One region of the Bradyrhizobium sp. HKCCYLS3013 genome, then DNA from elsewhere that is predicted to be linked to it. Evidence: riboswitches for the same ligand, from Rfam matches in the RefSeq annotation. Region 1 holds a riboswitch; each other region holds the start of a gene.

The links. A riboswitch is a leader RNA that binds a small molecule or an ion and turns the genes downstream of it on or off. The one in region 1 is predicted to bind S-adenosylmethionine.
Region 2: another riboswitch for S-adenosylmethionine. It lies ahead of ACQR1F_RS22840 (O-succinylhomoserine sulfhydrylase); the one in region 1 lies ahead of metX (homoserine O-acetyltransferase MetX).
Region 3: another riboswitch for S-adenosylmethionine. It lies ahead of ACQR1F_RS19570 (GNAT family N-acetyltransferase); the one in region 1 lies ahead of metX (homoserine O-acetyltransferase MetX).

Annotation. Positions count from the first base shown of each region.
Region 1 is NZ_JBNPTK010000012.1:188-6,796, reverse strand. It holds gene ACQR1F_RS21150 (DUF2125 domain-containing protein) at 1-843, shown strand, start outside; gene ACQR1F_RS21145 (prephenate/arogenate dehydrogenase family protein) at 846-1,781, opposite strand; gene hisC (histidinol-phosphate transaminase) at 1,778-2,875, opposite strand; gene ACQR1F_RS21135 (chorismate mutase) at 2,913-3,746, opposite strand; SAM riboswitch at 3,942-4,021, shown strand; gene metX (homoserine O-acetyltransferase MetX) at 4,104-5,357, shown strand; gene metW (methionine biosynthesis protein MetW) at 5,361-6,023, shown strand; partial or broken gene ACQR1F_RS21120 (GIY-YIG nuclease family protein) at 6,083-6,420, shown strand; partial or broken gene ACQR1F_RS21115 (hypothetical protein) at 6,607-6,609, shown strand, end outside.
Region 2 is NZ_JBNPTK010000013.1:146,190-152,798, reverse strand. It holds gene ACQR1F_RS22850 (MATE family efflux transporter) at 1-1,256, opposite strand, end outside; gene ACQR1F_RS22845 (2'-deoxycytidine 5'-triphosphate deaminase) at 1,385-2,491, opposite strand; SAM riboswitch at 2,604-2,683, shown strand; gene ACQR1F_RS22840 (O-succinylhomoserine sulfhydrylase) at 2,762-3,970, shown strand; gene ACQR1F_RS22835 (GDSL-type esterase/lipase family protein) at 4,103-5,263, opposite strand; gene ACQR1F_RS22830 (SGNH/GDSL hydrolase family protein) at 5,277-6,035, opposite strand; gene ACQR1F_RS22825 (OpgC domain-containing protein) at 6,035-6,609, opposite strand, start outside.
Region 3 is NZ_JBNPTK010000010.1:216,745-223,353, forward strand. It holds gene ACQR1F_RS19565 (serine hydrolase domain-containing protein) at 1-1,241, opposite strand, end outside; gene ACQR1F_RS19570 (GNAT family N-acetyltransferase) at 1,748-2,218, opposite strand; SAM-I-IV-variant riboswitch at 2,264-2,373, opposite strand; gene ACQR1F_RS19575 (DUF3551 domain-containing protein) at 2,526-2,777, opposite strand; gene ACQR1F_RS19580 (hypothetical protein) at 2,946-3,557, opposite strand; gene ACQR1F_RS19585 (VIT1/CCC1 transporter family protein) at 4,097-4,792, opposite strand; gene ACQR1F_RS19590 (cytochrome b) at 4,853-5,401, opposite strand; gene ACQR1F_RS19595 (sensor histidine kinase) at 5,510-6,609, opposite strand, start outside.

The DNA of each region.
Region 1 (6,609 bases):
GCGGAGTTCAAGGGACCCGCGACGATTGCCGATGGTCGTGGAACGGCGTCGTTCTCCGTGAACTGGCGCGTCGGCGAGGCCAGCGTCCGCGGCCTCCCGGGGCCGCCGCAGCGCGCCGACCTCGTGTTCGAACAACCGACCATCGACCGCATCGAGGGCAACACCGCCGTGCCCGCAGCGCGCGCCGATCATGCCGAATTGCACGGCCGTCTCGCCGAGGGCACGCCGTCGGATCATCCGGTGCTGGAGACTGCGCTGCAGATCGAAAACGGCAGCATCCAGGGCGGTCATCCGCTGCTTGCCGAGCCGTTCAATGCCGACATCCAGGCCCGCGTCACCGGTCTCAAGGACTTCCGGCCCAAACCCTGGCCGGAGCGGTTTCGCGAGATCCAGGCGGCGGGCGGTCATGTCGAGATCGTCCAGTCCCGCATCCAGCAGGGCGAACTGCTGGCGGTCGCGTCGGGCACGCTCAGCCTGACCGCCAATGGCAACATCGATGGCGAGGTGCAGATGACGGTCGCCGGGATCGAAAAGGTCATCCCGGCGCTCGGTCTCGACAAGATGCTCGAGAACGGCGTGCCGCAGGGTGCGCTTGATCGCGTGGCGCCCGGCGTGAAGTCGCAGGATGTCAACAACCTGCTCGGTGCGCTCGATCGCGCCATTCCCGGCCTCGGCAAGGTCGTCAAGCAGAACGCCAATGTCGGCGTCGCGCTCGGCATCAATGCGCTCGGCAAGGAGGCCACCCTCGAAGGGCGCAAGGCGCGGACCTTCCCGCTGCGCTTCTCCGATGGTGTCGTCGTGCTCGGTCCGTTCAAGGTCGCCCGCGTCCCTCCGCTGTTCTGACCTCAGGGCTTCTTCAACTGCGGCAGCGGCCGGCCGAAGTCCGGCGCCGCCGAATCCTGGCCGATATCGACGATGCCGCGGCGGATCGCGCGGGTGCGGGTGAAGTGATCGAACAGCGCCTCGCCGTCGCCGCGGCGGATCGCCCGCGTCAGCTTCGAGAGGTCCTCGGTGAAGGTGCCGAGCATGTCGAGCACGGCATCCTTGTTGCTCAGGAAAATGTCGCGCCACATCGTCGGATCGGATGCGGCGATGCGGGTGAAATCGCGGAAGCCGCCGGCGGAGAACTTTATCACCTCGGACTCCGTCACCTGCGCCAGCTCGTCGGCGGTGCCGACGATGGTGTAGGCGATCAGATGCGGCAGGTGGCTGGTGATCGCGAGCACGCGATCGTGGTGATCCGGCGTCATGATCTCGACCTTGGCGCCGAGCGCCGTCCAGAACCCGCGCAGCCGATCGATCGCGTCGGCATTGACGCCATCGGGCGGCGTCAGGATGCACCAGCGGTTGATGAAGAGCTCGGCGAAGCCGGAGTCAGGCCCCGAATTCTCGGTGCCCGCCACCGGATGTGCCGGGACGAAATGAACGTTGCCCGGCAGATGCGGCGCCATGTCGCGGACGATGGCGCCCTTCACCGAGCCAACGTCGGAGACGACGGCGCCGGGCTTCAGATGCGGCGCGATCTCTTCGGCCACGGGACCGCAGGCGCCGACGGGAATGCAGAGGATGACAAGATCGGCATCCTTGACCGCCTCTTCATTGCTCGCGACGACGCGGTCGACGATGCCGAGCTCCGCGACGCGCGCGCGCGTCCTCTCCGAACGCGCCGTGGTGACGATCTCGCCGGCCACCCCCTGCAGCCGCGCCGCGCGCGCGATCGAGCCGCCGATCAGGCCGAAGCCGATCAGCGCGACGCGTTCGAATCGCCCCGCGACGCTCATGTCGCCCTCATGAATTCGCTGAGAGCCTCCACGACTAGACGATTGGCCTCCTCGGTGCCGATCGTCATGCGCAACGCGTTCGGCAGCTTGTAGTTGGCGAGCGCGCGCAGCACGAGGCCGCGCCGGGTCAGGAATTCGTCGGCCTCGACCGCGGTCTTGCCCTTGTCGGTCGGGAAGTGGATCAGGATGAAATTGGTGACACTCGGCGTCACCTTCAGCCCAAGCTTGCCGATCTCCTCGGTCAGCCAGTTGCGCCACGCTTCCGTGTGCGTTTTCGACATCTGCTGATGCGCGGTGTCCTCGATCGCGGCGACCGCCGCGAGCATCGCCGGCGAGGAAACGTTGAACGGCCCGCGGATGCGGTTGATCGCATCGACGATATGCGCCGGGCCGAACATCCAGCCAACGCGGAGCGCCGCGAGCCCGTGGATCTTCGAGAACGTATGGGTGACGACGGTGTTCTCGGTCGTGGCGACCAGCTCGAGCCCGAACTCGTAGTCGTTGCGCGAGACGTAATCGGCATAGGCGGCGTCGAGCACCAGCACGACCTGCGACGGCAGGCCGGCGCGCAGCCGCTTGACCTCGTCGAACGGGATGTAGGTGCCGGTCGGGTTGTTCGGGTTGGCGAGCCAGACCAGCTTGGTGCGCGGCGTCACCGCGGCAAGGATGGCGTCGACGTCGGTGCGATACTCCGTCTCCGCGGCAACCACGTTCCTGGCGCCGCAGGCCATGGTCGCGATCGGATAGACCAGGAAGCCGTGCGCGGTCGAGATCGCCTCGTCGCCTTGGCCGAGAAAGGTGTGTGCCAGCAGATTGAGGATCTCGTCGGAGCCGGCGCCGCAGACGATGCGGTCGGGATCGAGGCCGTAGGTGCGGCCGATCGCCTGGCGCAGCACCCGTGAAGTCCCTTCCGGATAATCTTCCAGGTGAGTGGCCGCACTCTTGAATGCCTCGATCGCCCTCGGCGAGGGGCCGAACGGGGTCTCATTGGCCGACAGTTTGAAAACCTTGCGGCCCGGCTCCGGCTGGGGACTCTTGCCCGGTGTATAGGGCGCGATATCGAGGATGCCGGGGTTCGGCACGGGGCGGTTCATCGTCAACTCCGGAAAATCATCACTGGCGCGGGGCGTCTCAGCTCGGAACCGTATAGCGTTTCGCATGGCCGCCGACGAGGGCGGCGGAGCGTACCGAGGCGCCCGCCGCGATCAGGGCAGCCCTGATCTTGTCGAGGTTCGACGGCGACTCGATCGATACCAGCAGTGCGGCGCCGTCGAAGGCGGTATCGGGCACCGCGATGACGTCGGCGAGCGGCGACAGCGCCCGCGACACCTGCGCATTCCAGCCGGAGACGCGGATGCTCCAGGTCTCGACCTCGAGCACCAGCGCATCGTCGGCGACGCGCGACACCGCGAACACCGGCAGCGCGGCGGGATGGTCGGCGCGCTCGATGAACGGCATCCGCGCGATGATCTTTGGTGCGCCCACGGGCTCGAGCGTGATCCACCACGGCGTATGGCCGGAGGTCGTCGACACCAGCGCGAGATCGCCCTTCGAGCGCGCCACAGCCTCGACTGCGGCTTGCGCGCTGAAATGCGGCACGTAGGGCACCACGAATCCGAAATGGAACCTGGCGGAATCGCGCATCGCGGATTCTCCGACCGACACGTCGGCATGAACCGAGAACGGCGCCTGCACATAGGTGAAGGTCGAGACGATCACGCGCCAGATCCCCTCGACGGTGTCGAGCGGCAGGATGCCGCGATGGCGCTGCACCAGGCGGCGCATCATGTCGGCCTCGCGCGCGGGCCTGAACGCCGAGCCGACCTCCTGGGTCTTCTTGACCTTGATCAGCCGGTCGATGATGTCGGCCCTGTTCATCAGCAACTGATGGACCTGCTCATCGATGGCATCGATCTCCTTGCGCAGATCGGCGAGCGAGGGCGGGGCGGGCGGCGGGTTCGACATGGTCCGTGTCACTCTTCGCGAGGCCACGGGAAAACCTGCGGCCAAAGGAACGGATGCCGTTCTCTCCGATGCCGCGGACCTGCGCAACAGCAAGTTTACCTTGCGCCATCCAGGCTTGGCTGACCTGCGGCAGAGCGCCCGACCAACGGTCAACCCCAGCTTGCCTTGACGAATAGCGCCCGCGGGACTAGTTTCTGCCCGTTCCGTGGTCATTTGAGCCGGCCGGCTTGCAGCCACGTTAAAAAACTCGCTAAACAGGCCGGGGACGTTATCGATCCCGGCCGAACCCCAGTTCAGGCCGGGTTTTTCATGGCCTGATGTGTCACGTGGTTCGGGAGCCCTGGCCGGATGGCTGGGGTGAGAGACATGACAGGTCTGACGCCGAAGTCCAAATCTGCGAAGTCCAAATCTGCGACGCCTACATCCGCGTTGCGCACGGTCGCGCCCGACGAGCGCTCGCACGAGGTCGATCATCCGAGCTCGCCGGTGGCGCAGTTCGGCGCCGACAAGCCGCTCAGGCTCGATTGCGGCGTCGACCTGTCGCCGTTCCAGATCGCCTACCAGACCTACGGCGAGCTCAATGCCGACCGGTCGAACGCGGTGCTGGTCTGCCACGCGCTGACCGGCGACCAGCACGTCGCCAACCGCCATCCCGTCACCGGCAAGCCCGGCTGGTGGGAGACGCTGGTCGGTCCCGGCCGCCCGCTCGATCCCAGTCGCTATTTCATCATCTGCTCCAACGTGATCGGCGGCTGCATGGGCTCGACCGGGCCGGCCTCGCTGAACCCCGCCACCGGCAAGGTGTGGGGGCTCGATTTCCCGATCATCACCATCCCCGACATGGTGCGGGCGCAGGCGATGCTGATCGACCATCTCGGCATCGACACGCTGTTCGCCGTGGTGGGCGGCTCGATGGGCGGCATGCAGGCGCTGCAATGGACGGTGGCCTATCCGCAGCGCGTGTTCGCCAATCTCGCGATCGCCTGCGCGACGCGCCACTCGGCGCAGAACATCGCCTTCCACGAGCTTGGCCGCCAGGCCGTGATGGCCGATCCCGACTGGGATCACGGCCGTTACGCCGACAAGGGCACGCATCCGCATCGCGGCCTGGCTGTGGCGCGCATGGCTGCGCACATCACCTACCTCTCCGACGCCGCCTTGCATCGCAAGTTCGGCCGCCGCATGCAGGACCGCGAGCTGCCGACGTTCTCCTTCGACGCCGATTTCCAGGTCGAGAGCTACCTGCGCTACCAGGGATCGTCCTTCGTCGAGCGCTTCGACGCCAACTCCTATCTCTATCTGACGCGGGCGATGGATTATTTCGACATCGCCGGCGACCATGACGGCGTGCTGGCGGCGGCGTTTCGCGGCATCAAGACCCGTTTTTGCGTGGTGTCGTTCACCAGCGACTGGCTGTTTCCGACTGCGGAGTCGCGCGCGCTGGTGCATGCGCTCAACGCCTCCAGCGCGCGGGTGTCGTTCGCCGAGATCGAGACCGACCGGGGCCACGACGCGTTCCTGCTCGATGTCCCCGAGTTCTTCGAGATCGCCAGCGCGTTTCTCGATTCCGCCGGCAAGGCGCGCGGGCTTGCCCATGCGAAGGGAGACTGAGCCATGAGCATGCAGGGTGTGCTGCCGCTGAACGGCTTCACTGGCGGCGAGGTGCTGGCCTATCGGCCTGATCATCTGCTGGTCGCCGGCATGGTCGAGCGCGGCTCCAAGGTGCTCGACATCGGCTGCGGCGATGGCGATCTGCTGCAACTGCTGGAAAGCCGCGGCATCGACGGCCGCGGCATCGAGCTGTCCCGCGAGGGCGTCAACCATTGCGTCGCCAAGGGGCTCGCGGTGGTGCAGGGCGACGCCGATACGGATCTCGTCGATTATCCGGACGACGCGTTCGACTACGTGATTCTGTCGCAGACCCTGCAGGCGACGCGGCAGCCCAAGGTCGTGCTGGAGAACCTGCTGCGCATCGGCCGCCGCGCCATCGTCACCTTTCCGAATTTCGGCTTCTGGCGGCTGCGGCTGCAGTTGCTGGTCGGTGGCCACATGCCGCGCACCGACAATCTGCCCTTCACCTGGTACGACACGCCGAACATTCATTTCTGCACCATCAAGGACTTCGTGCAGCTCTGCGACGAGATCGACGTCAAGATGGAACGCGCCGTCGCCCTCGATAGTTACGGCCGTCCCCTGCGCGTCGCCATGCCCTGGTGGTTCTGGAACATGTTCGGCGAGCAGGGGGTGTTCCTGCTGAGCAGGGGTGAGCGGCGGTAGGGAACCGAGCGCAGCCCCGGGGTGCTGCCGAAGTTTGGTCCTCGCTCTCTCCCCACGTCATGGCCGGGCTTGTCCCGGCCATCCACGTCTTGCAGTATGACGACATGGCGAGCGGCTACGTGTATTTCATGACCAATCGTCCGAATGGCACGCTGTACGTCGGTGTGACCAGTGATCTCGTGCGCCGGGTGTATCAGCACCGATCTGGCCTCGTCGACGGCTTCACTAAGCGATATGGTTTGAAGCGGCTCGTTTACTTCGAAGTCTTCGACGACACATTCAGAGCGCGATCCAGCGCGAGCACAACATCAAGCATTGGTCACGTGCCTGGAAGGTCGGGCTGATCATTGCAACTAATCCAGATTGGGACGATCTCTTCGATACGATCACAATGTAAATCGTATTTGCGGAGCGACGTGGATGGCCGGGACAAGCCCGGCCATGACGAGCTTGGGGTTGGCGGTTTCCACTTTTCAAAGAGCGGTTAGTCTGAGACATGCTGCCTTATCCTCGCGGCGCATCCGCGCCCGAGCTTTGCGTCACGCGTCGCCTCCGGATAACGCAGAGGCGCAGGGAAGGCCGGATG
Region 2 (6,609 bases), on a different contig from region 1:
ATGAACACGAGCCGCACCGTTTGCGCCAGCACCGGACCGATCACCCTGGCTGCGCCCTGCGAAGAGAAGTACATCGAGATCGCCAGGCCGATGAAGGCATACATCGGCGCGGCGACCTGCAGATAGTGCCGGCCGGCGCCGCGCGCGCTCTCGTCCTGGGTGAAGATGTCGACCCACAATTGTGGGACGATCGCGATCAGCGTCGACAGCGCGCCAACCGACGCGAACGACACCAGCCCCGCCGTCCAGGCGATGCGGCGGGCGCGCGCGATTCGCTGCGCGCCGATCGCCATGCCGACCATCGGCACCGAGGCCATGCCGACGGAGAAGGCGACCGTGGTCATCATAAATTCGAGCCGCGCGCCGATGCCGTAGCCGGCGAGCACCGCGGTGCCGAACGACGCCAGCATATGCGTGAAGATCGCGATCGACAGCACGGATTGCAGCGGCGAGAAGCAGGCGACGGCGCCGACCTTGAGAATGTCGGCGAACATCGCGCCGCTGATCCTGAGGCCGCGCAGCTTCGGCCGGACGCGCGCGCGCCCCGAAAACAGGTACCAGCCCATCACCGAGATGCTGACGCAGAACGCCAGCAGCGCGCCGGCCGCGACGCCGCGCATACCGAGCCCGAGGACCAGGCTGAGCGTGCCGCCCAGCACGATCTGCAGCATCGCCGAGCTCAGGATCATGAACGACGGCAGCTTCATGTTGCCGGTGCCGCGCAGGATGCCGGCCATCGAGTTCATCAGCCAGGGCAGGATCGCGCCGCCGAAGAAGATCTGCAGATAGGCCGTGGCATGGCTCAGCACCGCGCCGCGGCCGCCGAGCAACTCCAGCAAGGCCGGGCCGAACACCAGCATGCCGATCATGAAGGTCGCGCCGAACAGCAGCGCGATCAGCAGCGCATGCGAGGCGAGCGTCGAGGCGCGATCGGTGTCGCCGGCGCCCAGCGCCCGTGCGATCGCCGAGGCCACACCGCCGCCCATCGCGCCGCCGGACATCGTCATGGTCAGGATCACCAGCGGAAACACCAGCGCCATCGCCGCCAGCGCCTCGATGCCGAGCCGGCCGATATAGGAGGTCTCGGCAATGACGACGCAGGTGCCGGCCGTGTTGGCGATGATGTTCGGCCAGGCCAGCGACAGCAGGGTGCGCAGGATGGGTCCGTCGACGAGCTTATTCCGCATCGGCTTCTCGGGGGGCGGCAATGCACGCCCCTCGCCGACCGGATTGTCGGCCAGGCCGATCTCGGACATCTCAGCTCCCCGCTCGGCCGCGCAGGTCGCGGCCGTCTTATCGTTCGATTGCTTTCGCTTTCCTAGCACGGCGCTGGCGCGCGCCCTGTGCGGCAGGCGCATTGGGGGTGCGCGGCAGACGCAGCCGGCTAGAAGCGGAAGTGCTTGGAAAGCTTCAGGCCCTGGGCCTGGTAGTTGGAGCCGATGCGGCTGCCATACATCGCGTTGGGACGCGCCAGCATCTTCTCGTAGACCAGGCGGCCGACGATCTGGCCGTGCTCGAGGATGAACGGCACCTCGCGCGAGCGCACCTCGAGCACCGCGCGCGAGCCCTGCCCGCCGGCGCCGGCATAGCCGAAACCGGGATCGAAGAAGCCGGCATAGTGGACGCGGAATTCGCCGACCAGCGGATCGAACGGCACCATCTCCGCGGCGTAGTCCGGCGGCACCTGCACGGCTTCCTTCGAGGCCAGGATGTAGAACTCGCCGGGATCGAGGATGAGGCTGCCGTCGGGCCGCGCCTTGATCGGCTCCCAGAACTCCTCGACCGGATAGCCGGCGCGGCGGTCGACGTCGACGACGCCGGTATGGCGCTTGGCGCGGTAGCCGACATAGCCGTTCGCATTGCTGCCGGACAGGTCGACGGACAGCGCGACGCCGCCGGCGAGATCCGCATCATCGCGATCGACCAGCCGCTCGGCCTGGTGCAGCGCGATCAATTCGTCCTCCGACAGGACCGCGTCGCGATAGCGGAAGCGAACCTGGGACAGCCGCGAGCCCTCGCGCAACAGGACCGGAAACGTCTTCGGGCTGATCTCGGCATAGAGCGGGCCGTGGTAGCCGGCGCCGATCATGTCGAAGCGTCGCGTGCCGTCGGCGATCACGCGCGTGAACACGTCGAGCCGCCCGGTCGAGCTCTTCGGATTGGCGGCAGCGACGATGTCCTTCGGCAGCGCCAGGCTCTCCAGCAGCGGCACGATGTAGACGCAGTTGGTCTCGAGCACGGCACCATCGGCAAGCGCGAACTCGTGCAGCTTCAATTCGTCGATGCGCTCGGCGACGGTCGACCCCGGCCCTGGCAGAAAGCTCGCGCGCACCCGATAGACAACGTCGCCGAGCCGCAGGTCCAGGCTCGCCGGCTGGATCTGGCTCTCGACGAAATCATATTCGGGAATGATCAGGCCGGCCTCCGCCATCGCCACGATCATGCGATCGGGGAGGATGCCGTGGGCGTCGGCGGGAAGCGAAAACGGCAAGGCCTGATCCTTTGCAGGCGCCGGAACGGCGGCTTGTGGAGCCAATATAGGGTCTTTTGACCGGTTATCCGATGGCCGGCTTGACGGAAAGGCCGGTTGCGACTATGAGCACGACTTATCCCGTGGTGATTTGAGCCGGCCGGCTTGCAGCCACGTTAAATAAGTCGCTAAACAGGCCGGGGACGAATGTGATCCCGGCCTTGAGGAGTTTTCCCAGGCCGGTTTTTTTGTGCCCATCGCGCCGAGCGCGGTGGTCACGATGGAGGTCACATGTCGAAGTCCCCCGCGAAGGCGCCGGTGTCGTTCGCCCAGTATCGTCCCGAAACCCGGCTGGTGCATTCCGGCACCTTGCGCTCCGAATTCGGCGAGACCGCCGAAGCGCTCTATCTGACGCAAGGTTTCGTCTACGCCACGGCCGAGGAGTGCGAGGCGCGCTTCAAGGGCGAGGACCCCGGCTTCATCTATTCGCGCTTCTCCAATCCGACCACGGCGATGTTCGAGGGCCGCATGATCGAGCTCGAGGGCGCCGAGGCCTGCCGCTCGGCCGCAACCGGCATGGCCGCTGTCACCACCGCGATCCTGGCCCCCCTGCGGGCCGGCGATCACGTCGTCGCGGCCAAGGCGCTGTTCGGCTCGTGCCGCTACGTGGTCGAGGATCTGCTGCCGCGCTACGGCATCGAGTCGACGCTGGTCGATGGGCTCGATCTCGACCAGTGGCAGAAGGCCGTCAGGCCGAACACCAAGAGCTTCTTCCTCGAGAGCCCGACCAATCCGACGCTCGACGTGATGGACATTCCCGCGATCGCCGAGATCGCGCACGCCCATGGCGCGCGGCTGATCGTCGACAACGTGTTCGCCACCCCGCTCTGGCAGAGCCCGCTCGCGCTCGGCGCGGACGTCGTCGTCTACTCCGCGACCAAGCACATCGACGGCCAGGGCCGCTGCCTCGGCGGCGTGATCCTGTCGTCGGAGGCGTTCATCGCCGAGCACATCCACAATTTCATGCGCCAGACCGGCCCGTCGATCTCGCCGTTCAACGCCTGGGTGCTGCTCAAGGGCCTCGAGACCCTGGCGGTGCGGGTGCGGGCGCAGACCGAGACGGCGGCGAAGGTGGCCGACTTCCTCGCCGCGCATCCGAAGATCTCGCGGCTGATCTATCCCGGACGCGAGGACCATCCGCAGGCGGCGACGGTCAAGAAGCAGATGCGCGCCGGCTCGACCCTGGTCGGCTTCGAGGTGAAGGGCGGCAAGGCGTCGGCGTTCCGTATGCTCAACGGATTGAGGCTCGCGCGCATCTCCAACAATCTCGGCGACGCCAAGACGCTGGTCACGCATCCCGCAACGACCACGCATCAGCGGCTGACGCCGGACGCGCGCGCCGAGCTCGGCATCAGCGAGGGCTTCATCCGCTTCTCCGCCGGGCTCGAGCATGCCGACGATCTGATCGAGGATCTCGACGCCGCCCTCAGCGCGGCGTAGCGAATGGTGAAGTGGCGTCGCGAGTAGACCGATCTCATCGCTGCGCGCTACTTGTCATTCCTCATCCGCACATCACCTCCGGATCCCGGGGTTCGCTCGCGCGGCGAGCGCCCCGGGATAACGCCCGCGGCGTCACATCGGCCGATAGGTCGGCACCTCGGCCGGCGCGTTGATGCCGAGCTTGACCTGGCCAACCGAGCGGATGATGTCGTCGCCGAGCAGCTGCGCGAAGCAGGCATAACCCCAATCGCTCATGTGCAAGCCGTCCGAGATCACGAACTCGTTCATCGGGATCGCCTGCCGCTCGTGCCAGTCGCGCATCACCTCGAAGCGCGGGAAGATGCCGGCGTGATGCAGCTCGGCGATGCGGCCGAGCAGCTTGTTCATGCGACCCGCGCTCTCCTGCCGCTCGTTCACGCGCGGCGAATATTGCAGATCGACCAGCACGACATCGGAGGCTGCGGCCTGGATCTTGGCGACGCCGTCCTCGACCAGCCTGGCGGTCTCGGCCGGATCGAGATCGCGCAGCACGGCATTGGTGCCGACCTGCCAGATCACGAGATCCGGGTGACGGTCGATCACCGACGTCTCGATCCGCTTCATCATCTCCGGCGCATCCTCGCCGCCGACGCCGGCATTGATGACGCTGATGTCGACCATCGGATATTGCCGGCGCAGCTGCGCGGCGAGCCGATTCGGATAGGTGTAGTCCGGCGCGCTTGCGCCATAGCCCTGCGTCGACGATGAGCCGAAGGCGACGATCACGATCGGCAGGCCGGAGGCGAGCTTGTTGGCGACGTGCGGCAGCGAAATGAAATTCTTCTTCGCGACGCCCTTCGGCGCCAGGCACGGCACGCGGTTGAAGATGTCGGTGGCCGATTTGGCGACCTGCTTGACCTTGTCGATCGCCCGCTCGGTGATGCTGCGCGATTGCGGCGGCGCGGCCGCGACGGCCTGCCCGGCTGCAGCCGGCGGCTGTGCATCGGTCATGGCCGGCGCAGTCGTCGCCGCAGACGGCGCGGTCGTGGCCGCCGGGCGCACCGCGGCGATCGGCCCGCGCACCTGATCGTTCGCCTGCGCCAATGTGACGTAGCCGATGCTCGGTCGCAGCTCGCTGATCAGCGGAGTCTTCGGACCGGAGCTCTCCACATCGGACAGCGCGGCGGGTGCAACCGGCGCTGCGCTCTGGGCCCGTAGCTTCTGCGGGCTCAGCGCGAGGGCGATGGCAATGACCGCAACGGCCGAAAGCTTCTCCCATGTCCCGGATACGCGGTGACACTCATTCGACGTCATGAACGACATAATCCTAGTTCTGCTGCGCCGGCCCGATATGCGCCGCGTCGATGATGAACTTCGACAGCGCCCGGCCGATGCAGTCATGAACCTGCCTGGCCAGTTCGACCCCGTGCGTCGGATTGAACAGGTCGAAATCGCCCTGCTCGTTCCACTGCCGCATGATGGCAAACCGATCGAACAGCGGAATGTCGCGCTGCTGCGCCACCACACGCATGTTGTCGACATAGGGCGGCACGGAGATCAATGTTTCCGTCCGCGGACTGTATTGCAGATTCATCAAGACGACGTCAGCTCCCGCTTTCTGCAGCGTCGCCACACCGTCGTCGACCGCCTGCCGGAACTCATCAGGATCGATCGACCGCATGGCGTCGACCGTGCCGGTCTGCCAGATGACCAAATTAGGCCTTTTTCCTTCCACCAGTTTAACGAGATTGCCCGCGACTTCCTCGGCCGTCTTCTTTGGCTGCAGCTCGATGCTGAGATTGACGGCGACCGCTGGCAGCTTGTCCTTCAGCGCAGCCTGCAGACGGGCGGGGTAGGCATTGGCGTCGGAGGTGTTGACGATCGAGGACGAGCGGCTTCCGACGACGAGAATATCGAGTGTGCGGCCGTTCTTGACGGCGTCTGCAACCTTCGGGAGCGGGCTCTCGGTGGTCAGCAGGTAGGCCGGCACCTCGCAGTTCTGCGGCGCGTCTTCCGCGCGCGCGGAGGCCGCCAGCGAAACAGCCAGCGCCGCGATACCAAACCTTAACCACGAGACGGACTTCATCAGCCCCCTCCCGCCAGATCGGCGTTGCTGCGCGCACCTTTTCGCGCCGCGCCCTTATCGGCCTCACGCTTGTACCACGAAATCAACGACGCCACCCCCCACATGATGAGGATGCCGCAAAGGCTGATCACCGCGTGCATCATGGCGCCGCCGGACACTTCGGCAAGAACGAAGTGGCCCGCAAACGCCAGAAAAACGCCGAGACAGAAGATCTCGAGCGAGTGTTGCCCGCAAACAATCAACGGGCGCAGCCACGGCGATTTTAGGAGCGGCCAATCCTTGCGCAGATAGTGCACGGTGAGTGCTGCGAGTGCGAGGAAATGCGCGAAGCGCAACACGTCAAGGTCGGTCTTGTCGATCGGATACATCCACTGCTCGATTCGGCGCGGCATCAGATGGCCGAGCTGCGGGATGTACCAGGTCAGGGTCACGCAGAACGCCGCGACCAGATAGGCGACGCAGAGCCCGAGCGTGATCGGCGAGTTGATGATGCGCGACATGCGCTGGGCGCCGCCGAGCGCGCACCACGCACCGAACACGAACAGGAGCTGCCAGGCGAACGGGTTGAACGCCC
Region 3 (6,609 bases), on a different contig from region 1:
GTTGCAGGCCCAAAGGACTCGTCCCAGTGCGGATAAGTCATCCGGCCGTCGGGCTCGAATCGCATGGATAACGGACCATTCTTGAGCTTCGGACCGAAGCTGATCGTCTTGCCCTTGAATTTTGCGGCCAGGGTCTCACCTGTCGGTCTTTCGCCGGTTGCTGCGGTGAGCGAGGCATCGGGCCCCGGATCATAGCCATCGGCCTTCAGGATGAGCCAGAAGAGCCTAGCCATGTTGCGAAATGAAGGTTCGACGTACGGCGCATCGCGGTCGACACGATGCACCACGACAAGGTCGAGTGCGGGTACGACTAAGGCGTATTGGCCGCCGGCACCTTGGGCCATAAAGCTGCCCTCGGGCAAAGTCACCGTAGGCGCAACGTCACCGCCCAGAAAGCCGATCCACCAGAGATAGCCATAGCCCATCCCGAACGCTGCTTTCGAATAGCTGCGCGTGCTCTCTTCCACCCACTCCCGCGGCACGATCTGGTGTCCGGCCCAATTGCCTTTGTGAAGATAGAGAAGTGCAAAACGCGCCAAGTCCCGTGCGCTCATGCGGATCTCATAGGCGGGGTGGATAGACGCTTCGCCGCGGACGTAGCTGCCATCCTGTGGCCGGTAGTCCTGCATGCCGATTGGCTTTGCGATCTTTTGGTCGAGCGCCTCGAAGAGGCCGATGCCAGTTGCGTGCTCGTAGATCGTGCCAAGCGCGTTGAAGTCCCAATTGTTGTAATACCAGAAGGTGCCGGGCGGGTGACTGCCGCGCGGCGGTCTCATCTTGGCATTGTCCGGCGTCTCATAGAGCGCCGCGTGGTAGACCCCGGAACGCGCTTCGAGGAGTTCGCGTACCGTCGCGCCCTTCTCGACCCCGGTCAAGCCAGGCGGGTTATCGTCGATGCCAAGTTCGCCAAGCGTGCTGTCAAGGTTGATCTGGTGATCCGACACTGCGATGCCGATCAGGGCGCTGAGCATGCTCTTGCGGATTGAAGCGACTTCCATCGGCTTCGTCGTACTGCCCCACTCGGCCACGACCTTGCCGTGCTGAACGATCACAACCGCGCTCGAATGAATCTGATCCGAAAAGGATCGCGCTTGGGTCAATCCGGTTTCTGACCAACCCAATTCTGCAGGCGTGACGCGCTCCCACTCCGCTGCTGGGAAGCCATCTTCAGCTTGGGCATGCTCGAACCGAACCAAAGCGCCGAGCAGCACGACAGCGAAAACAATCTGGCGAATATGCATAGGATGATCCCACCCGTTGCGAGCTTGACCAGATTGCTACACACTAATCATTAACGGAATTAAGCAGAACGCCTGTTGAAGTGTTTTCTTTGGATACCCGCCAACCATCCTCATGGCGACGTCTCTTGTTGGCCCACAACGGACATGGAACGAACGGAACTCCCTTACGACCAAACTGTGTGACCGGCTGGTGAGAAATCGCTACTCATCCTTATTCAACGCGGCGATGAGGACGCCAACCTCTTCAACAGGTAAGGATCGTCACGCGCTATCAACTCTTCTGTCCTTGGGAGCTTTCCGAAAGCAAACCGTGCCTCCTCGATGCAAGAAAAATAACACAAGCATCTCCGTGCCATCTGAATGCTCGACCTCAACCATGTAGGATGCTAGCGATGGCGGAGTAACCACCCCATGTAAGGCTGGTCTGAGAGGCGATCTCGATTGTGCAACACGATCGAAAAGCAGACTTGATCATCTATTCCTTGTCGTCACATCGCCCTCGACCATCATTTCGTCAGCCATCTCTCGAAGTACAAATTGATCGGGTTGGAAACGTAAGGGCCATACGCTGGGCACGGAACGAACCCCTTCGCCCGATAGAGCCTCTGGGCATCGGGAAGAAATTCCGTGGTTTCCAGCCGCAGAACCGACAGCTTGGCGGTCAAGGCCGCTTCCACAACGCGCGTCAGGAGCCTGCTGCCTATTCCAGTTGTCCGAGCCTCGGTGACGACATACATGCGCTTCACCTCCCCGGTACCATCCGCGAACACCTGCAGCCCTGCACAGCCAACGGCTTGTCCGGCAATCCGCGCGATAAACATTTGCGTGTCGTCGTGCGCTAGCCGATCAATTGGAGAGCCGTGATTCCTCTCCACCCCGCAGACCTTGTTTAAGAAATCGTCCAGCGCGGTTACGAGATTAATCAGGTCCGGGGACCTTGCATCGGCCAGCTCAATTTCGATTCGATCGACAGTCATTCTCGTCCCCTTCTTCGAAGAGATGAGCGCATGACGCCGTGGTGGCTTGTCCCGTTTAGTTGCCGGACCGGCCACATCTTCTTCCAAAGGAAGAAAGCCACCTTGCTCGGGGAGCAGGTTGGCGCTGGGCGTCGGCCCAACTCTTGATGTTGGAGTTGACGATAGCGGGCACTATCGAGCTTGGCAAGTACGCCCCCAGTTTGAGGAACAACGCGTGGCCGCTCCTGGCTCATCTCGAACCTTTTGGTCGGCTCCGACGATGGCCGCTCCGTCGAAAATTGGAGTCTTGTCAGGCCGCAATCGGCGCCTACCGGGGAGGCCGACGGCGGCTTGGCTCAGGCGGGCGCTGTGCATAGGGGTTCAGCAAGCACATGGCCGAAAGGCCCGCAGCTCCTGCTCTGCACGCCTCCCACGACCTGTACTGGCACGAGACCGTGCTGGACCCGCCCCATTCCCATGTCTGGAGGCACACCGGATCATTGCCATCGAACCGCTGAGCCGCGGCTGGAGCGGTTGCAAGCACGATGATTGAAGTCATGAGGAGAAGCGCGCGCATCATCACACATCATGGCATGAGGCTGACCAATCCGAAAGGGTCTGCCGGCGCGGCCACGTCCAGGCGGGCTTGATCTGCAGGCGTAGCGGGTTTCGGTATTCGCGTTGTCAGGTGACCATCTCTTGCTCCACGAAAAGCAGGCGATCGCAGCTAGCTTCGGCGGCTCATGACTCAGAAATAGGAGCGCGGCTGCTGCTTGATATGTTGGCCGAGGTAGCGTCTCACGGTCGAAAGATTTTTCGGTTCAGAAAGCTTCTCAAATACCTGATGCACCAATTCATCGTGATCGGAGGCAACCATTGCGACGGCGTCCCTCAGGTTTCTAAGCTGACGCCAGGAAAGAGCAGGCTCCGCTGCTGCCACCAAAGCCCAAAATACAGGGCGCCATAACCCGGTGTCGAAGGGCTTTGACGCTTGAAATATGGAAAACAGCGCCTCTGAACGACTCCCCATGTTTTCAATGGCGCTGGAGGCAGCGACATACTTTGTGAGAAGTTCTTTGGCGGGTGGCCCGTTGCCGCGCTCGAGGTATGCCCTGATCGGCCATGCCGAGACGGCTACACGATTGAAAATATCCTCCTGACAGTCGGCTGCCAGAATCGCCTCTTCAAGGAGGCGGCTATACCTTTCATCGGGCCAATGGCGTGCGACGTGAGATAACGCCTGACACCTGAACCAAGGTGCTTCTATCCCCCTTGCGACGCTTAGCGCTTCGTCAGGGCGAGCAGATGCGAGGCGGATCGCGAGGTCTCTTGCTTTGGTCGGGGTCAGGGTCTTGCTCACCCAAACCGACTACCATAACTCCCCGCAACGGCCAATTGGATGGAACGTCAGATTCTGGCCTAAAGGTGAGCTATGCTGGTTCAAGGCTGACGCATGGTCTCAACCCAACGCCGTCGTCAGGACGTCCAGATCCGCAGAGCACCAACAGTCTCGAACTCGGCGAGCCTAAAGCTCTTTGTCACAGACAACGCTGCCGTAGGGTGGGCAAAGCGACGCCAAGGGCGGCGCGTGCCCACCATCGGTGGCGCTGGGTGTAGGCGGTGGGCACGGCGCGCGTGAAAGCTCGCCCGACAAGGCCGCATCCCGGCGCGCCTTTGCCCACCCTACGGCAGGTTGTTAGTTCAGCGTGCCATCAATCTTGACGCTGCTGGCAAAGCGGCGCGTGACCACCATCGCCACCGCTCGAAACGCGCGGTGGGCCCGATGCGACGCGGCGTTGCCGCGTACGCCTCTTTGCCCACCCTACAGCTCGGGTGACGGGATCATGACCGGCCCGGTGACCTTCGTCCGAACGGCCTAGACCGCAATCCCGCTCCACCTCACCCGAACAGATGCGCCAGCCAGAACGCGGCGCCGGCGGCGAGGCCGCCGACGAGGGCGGTCTGCAGCGCAGACTTGATCTTGTTGACGCCGGTGAAGTGGCCCTTGATGGCGCCGAAGATCAAGAGCGCAATGCCAGTGGCGATCACGGAGATGCGGAGCGCCGACGAGATGTCGGCCGCCAGCATGTAGGGGATCAGCGGGATCAGGCCGCCGATCACGTAGGAGCCGCCGATGGTCACCGCGCTGACCGGCGCGCGCTTCGGATCCGGGCGTTCGAGGCCGAGCTCGAAGCGCATCATGAAGTCGACCCACCGCTTGCGATCGGACGCGATGGCGTCGACCACGGTGGTCAAGGCCTGGCCTTCGAGACCATAGCCGCGAAAGATCGCCGCGACCTCCTCGACCTCGCGACCGCGGAGCTTCTCGATCTCGTCGTGCTCCCGCTTCTCCTCGGCGGCGTAGTGCTCTGCGTCGGAGCGGGCGGCGAGATAGCCGCCGAGCCCCATCGCGATCGCGCCGGCGACGACCTCGGCGAGGCCGGCCGTGACGATCACGTCGGTCCTGGCGACCGCCGCCGAAAGACCGGCGGCGAGCGCGAACGGCACGGTGAGGCCGTCGGCCATGCCGATGACGACGTCGCGGACGACCTCCGACGCGGTGAAGTGCTTTTCGATGTGCGGCGTTGCCGGCATGGCGGCCTCCGATGGCGTGTTCGACGGAGACCTTCTAGCAGGCCCGGATGACAGGCGCGATCACCGCAGTCCCGGCACCATCCGCCGCAGGGTGCGATCGTGCAGCCAGTAATGGTGCAGCAAGGCGGCGCCTGCGTGCAGGCCGATCAGGATCATCAGGCCATTGGCCAGCGCCTCGTGGATCTCCTTCATGTCGTGGGCGAAGCCGCGGTCGCCGATCCAGGGTGAGGCGATCTCGAACAGGCCGAACACCGGCAAGCCGTAGCCGCGGGCAAACTGTGTGACGATGCCAAGCACCGGAATGGCGAACATGATGCCGTAGATCAGCAGATGCGTGATCTCGCCGACATGAACGGTCCACGCGCCGAATTTGGTCGCTTCAGGCACCGGCGGCGGATCGGCCAGGCGCCAGGCCAGGCGCGCCAGCGCGAAGCCGAGCATCGACAGCCCGAGCGAGACGTGCATGAACAGGCCCATGTCATGAGCGGGACGTGGCAGCACGTCGCCGAGATGGCCTGAAATCCAGGCCGCCGGCACCAGCACGGCGACGATCCAGTGCAGTGCGATCGCGACGGAGCCATACGTCTTGGCGGAGTTTCGAATGCGCATGATCAGCTTCCTTCGGCCATTGGCCCCCGCTGCCGGCAGGCCGGAGCGCGGGGTGGTAGGACCGGAGGAAATAGCCGACCGGGGGCGTCGCGCCGCTGACGCGGGATGTCAGCCTGCTGTCAGAATGGACGGCGCCGGGGTGGCCTGCGACGTCGCGGGCTGCGACCAGCGGAGCGCCGAGACGATGGCCGGCGCGATCGTGATCCTGGCGCCGCCGAGCTGGGAACGTCCGATGTGCAGCCGCCAGCCATAGGCTTCGAGCACGTCCTGCACGATCGCGAGCCCCAGCCCGCTGCCCGGCCCCTGCTCATCGAGGCGGCCGCCGCGTTCGAGCACGCGGCCGATCTTCGCGTCCGGAATGCCCGGACCGTCGTCCTCGACAGTGACGATCAGAGGGGTCGCACTGGCGACGATGCGAACCGTGCTCGCCGCATGACGCGCGGCGTTCTCCAGGAGATTGCCGAGCACCTCGGCGAGATCCGTGCGGTCCATGCCGACGCGCAGGCTTGGAGGCACCTCGCCATCGAAGCTGACATGGGCGGCCGCCGGCGTGCGGCCGAGCGTCCCGAGCAGCGCATTCACCAGCGGCGCCAGCTCGGTTGCGGCCTCCGGCCCGCCGCGAGCCTTGCCGCGCAGCCGCGCCAGCGCCAGCTCGCGATCGACCTGCCGGCTCATCGCCTCGGCGACATCCTCGACATTGCGCGCCAGCTCGATCTGGCCGAGCTCCTTCAAGCGCGCGGCGTCGGCCGCGAGTGCGGCGAGCGGCGTCTTGAAGCCGTGGGCGAGATCGGCCGCACGGCTGCGCGAGCGCATGATCTCGCGGCTCTGCGCATCGAGCAGCGCGTTGACCTCCTCGACCAGCGGCGCCACCTCGGTCGGCACGTCCACGGGAAGATGCTGGCGCCGGCCGCTGCGGATCTCGGCGACGCCACGGCGCAGCACGCCGAGCGGACGCAGGCCGAGAGTGACCTGAACCGAGGTGCCGACGGCGAGGATGACGGCCAGCACGGCGAGCGCGATCGACAGATCCTTGGCGAAGGTCCGCACCGCACTGGTGGCGCCGTCGAGGTCGTAGGCCACGGCCGCGCGCACGCGGATCTGGCTTTCCGGATTCATCAGGATGCCGCGCTCGGCAACCAGCACGTGTTCGCCATCCGGCCCGGCGAGCTCATGCTGATGCACGTCGCTCGGTCCGGGCTCGTCGATGG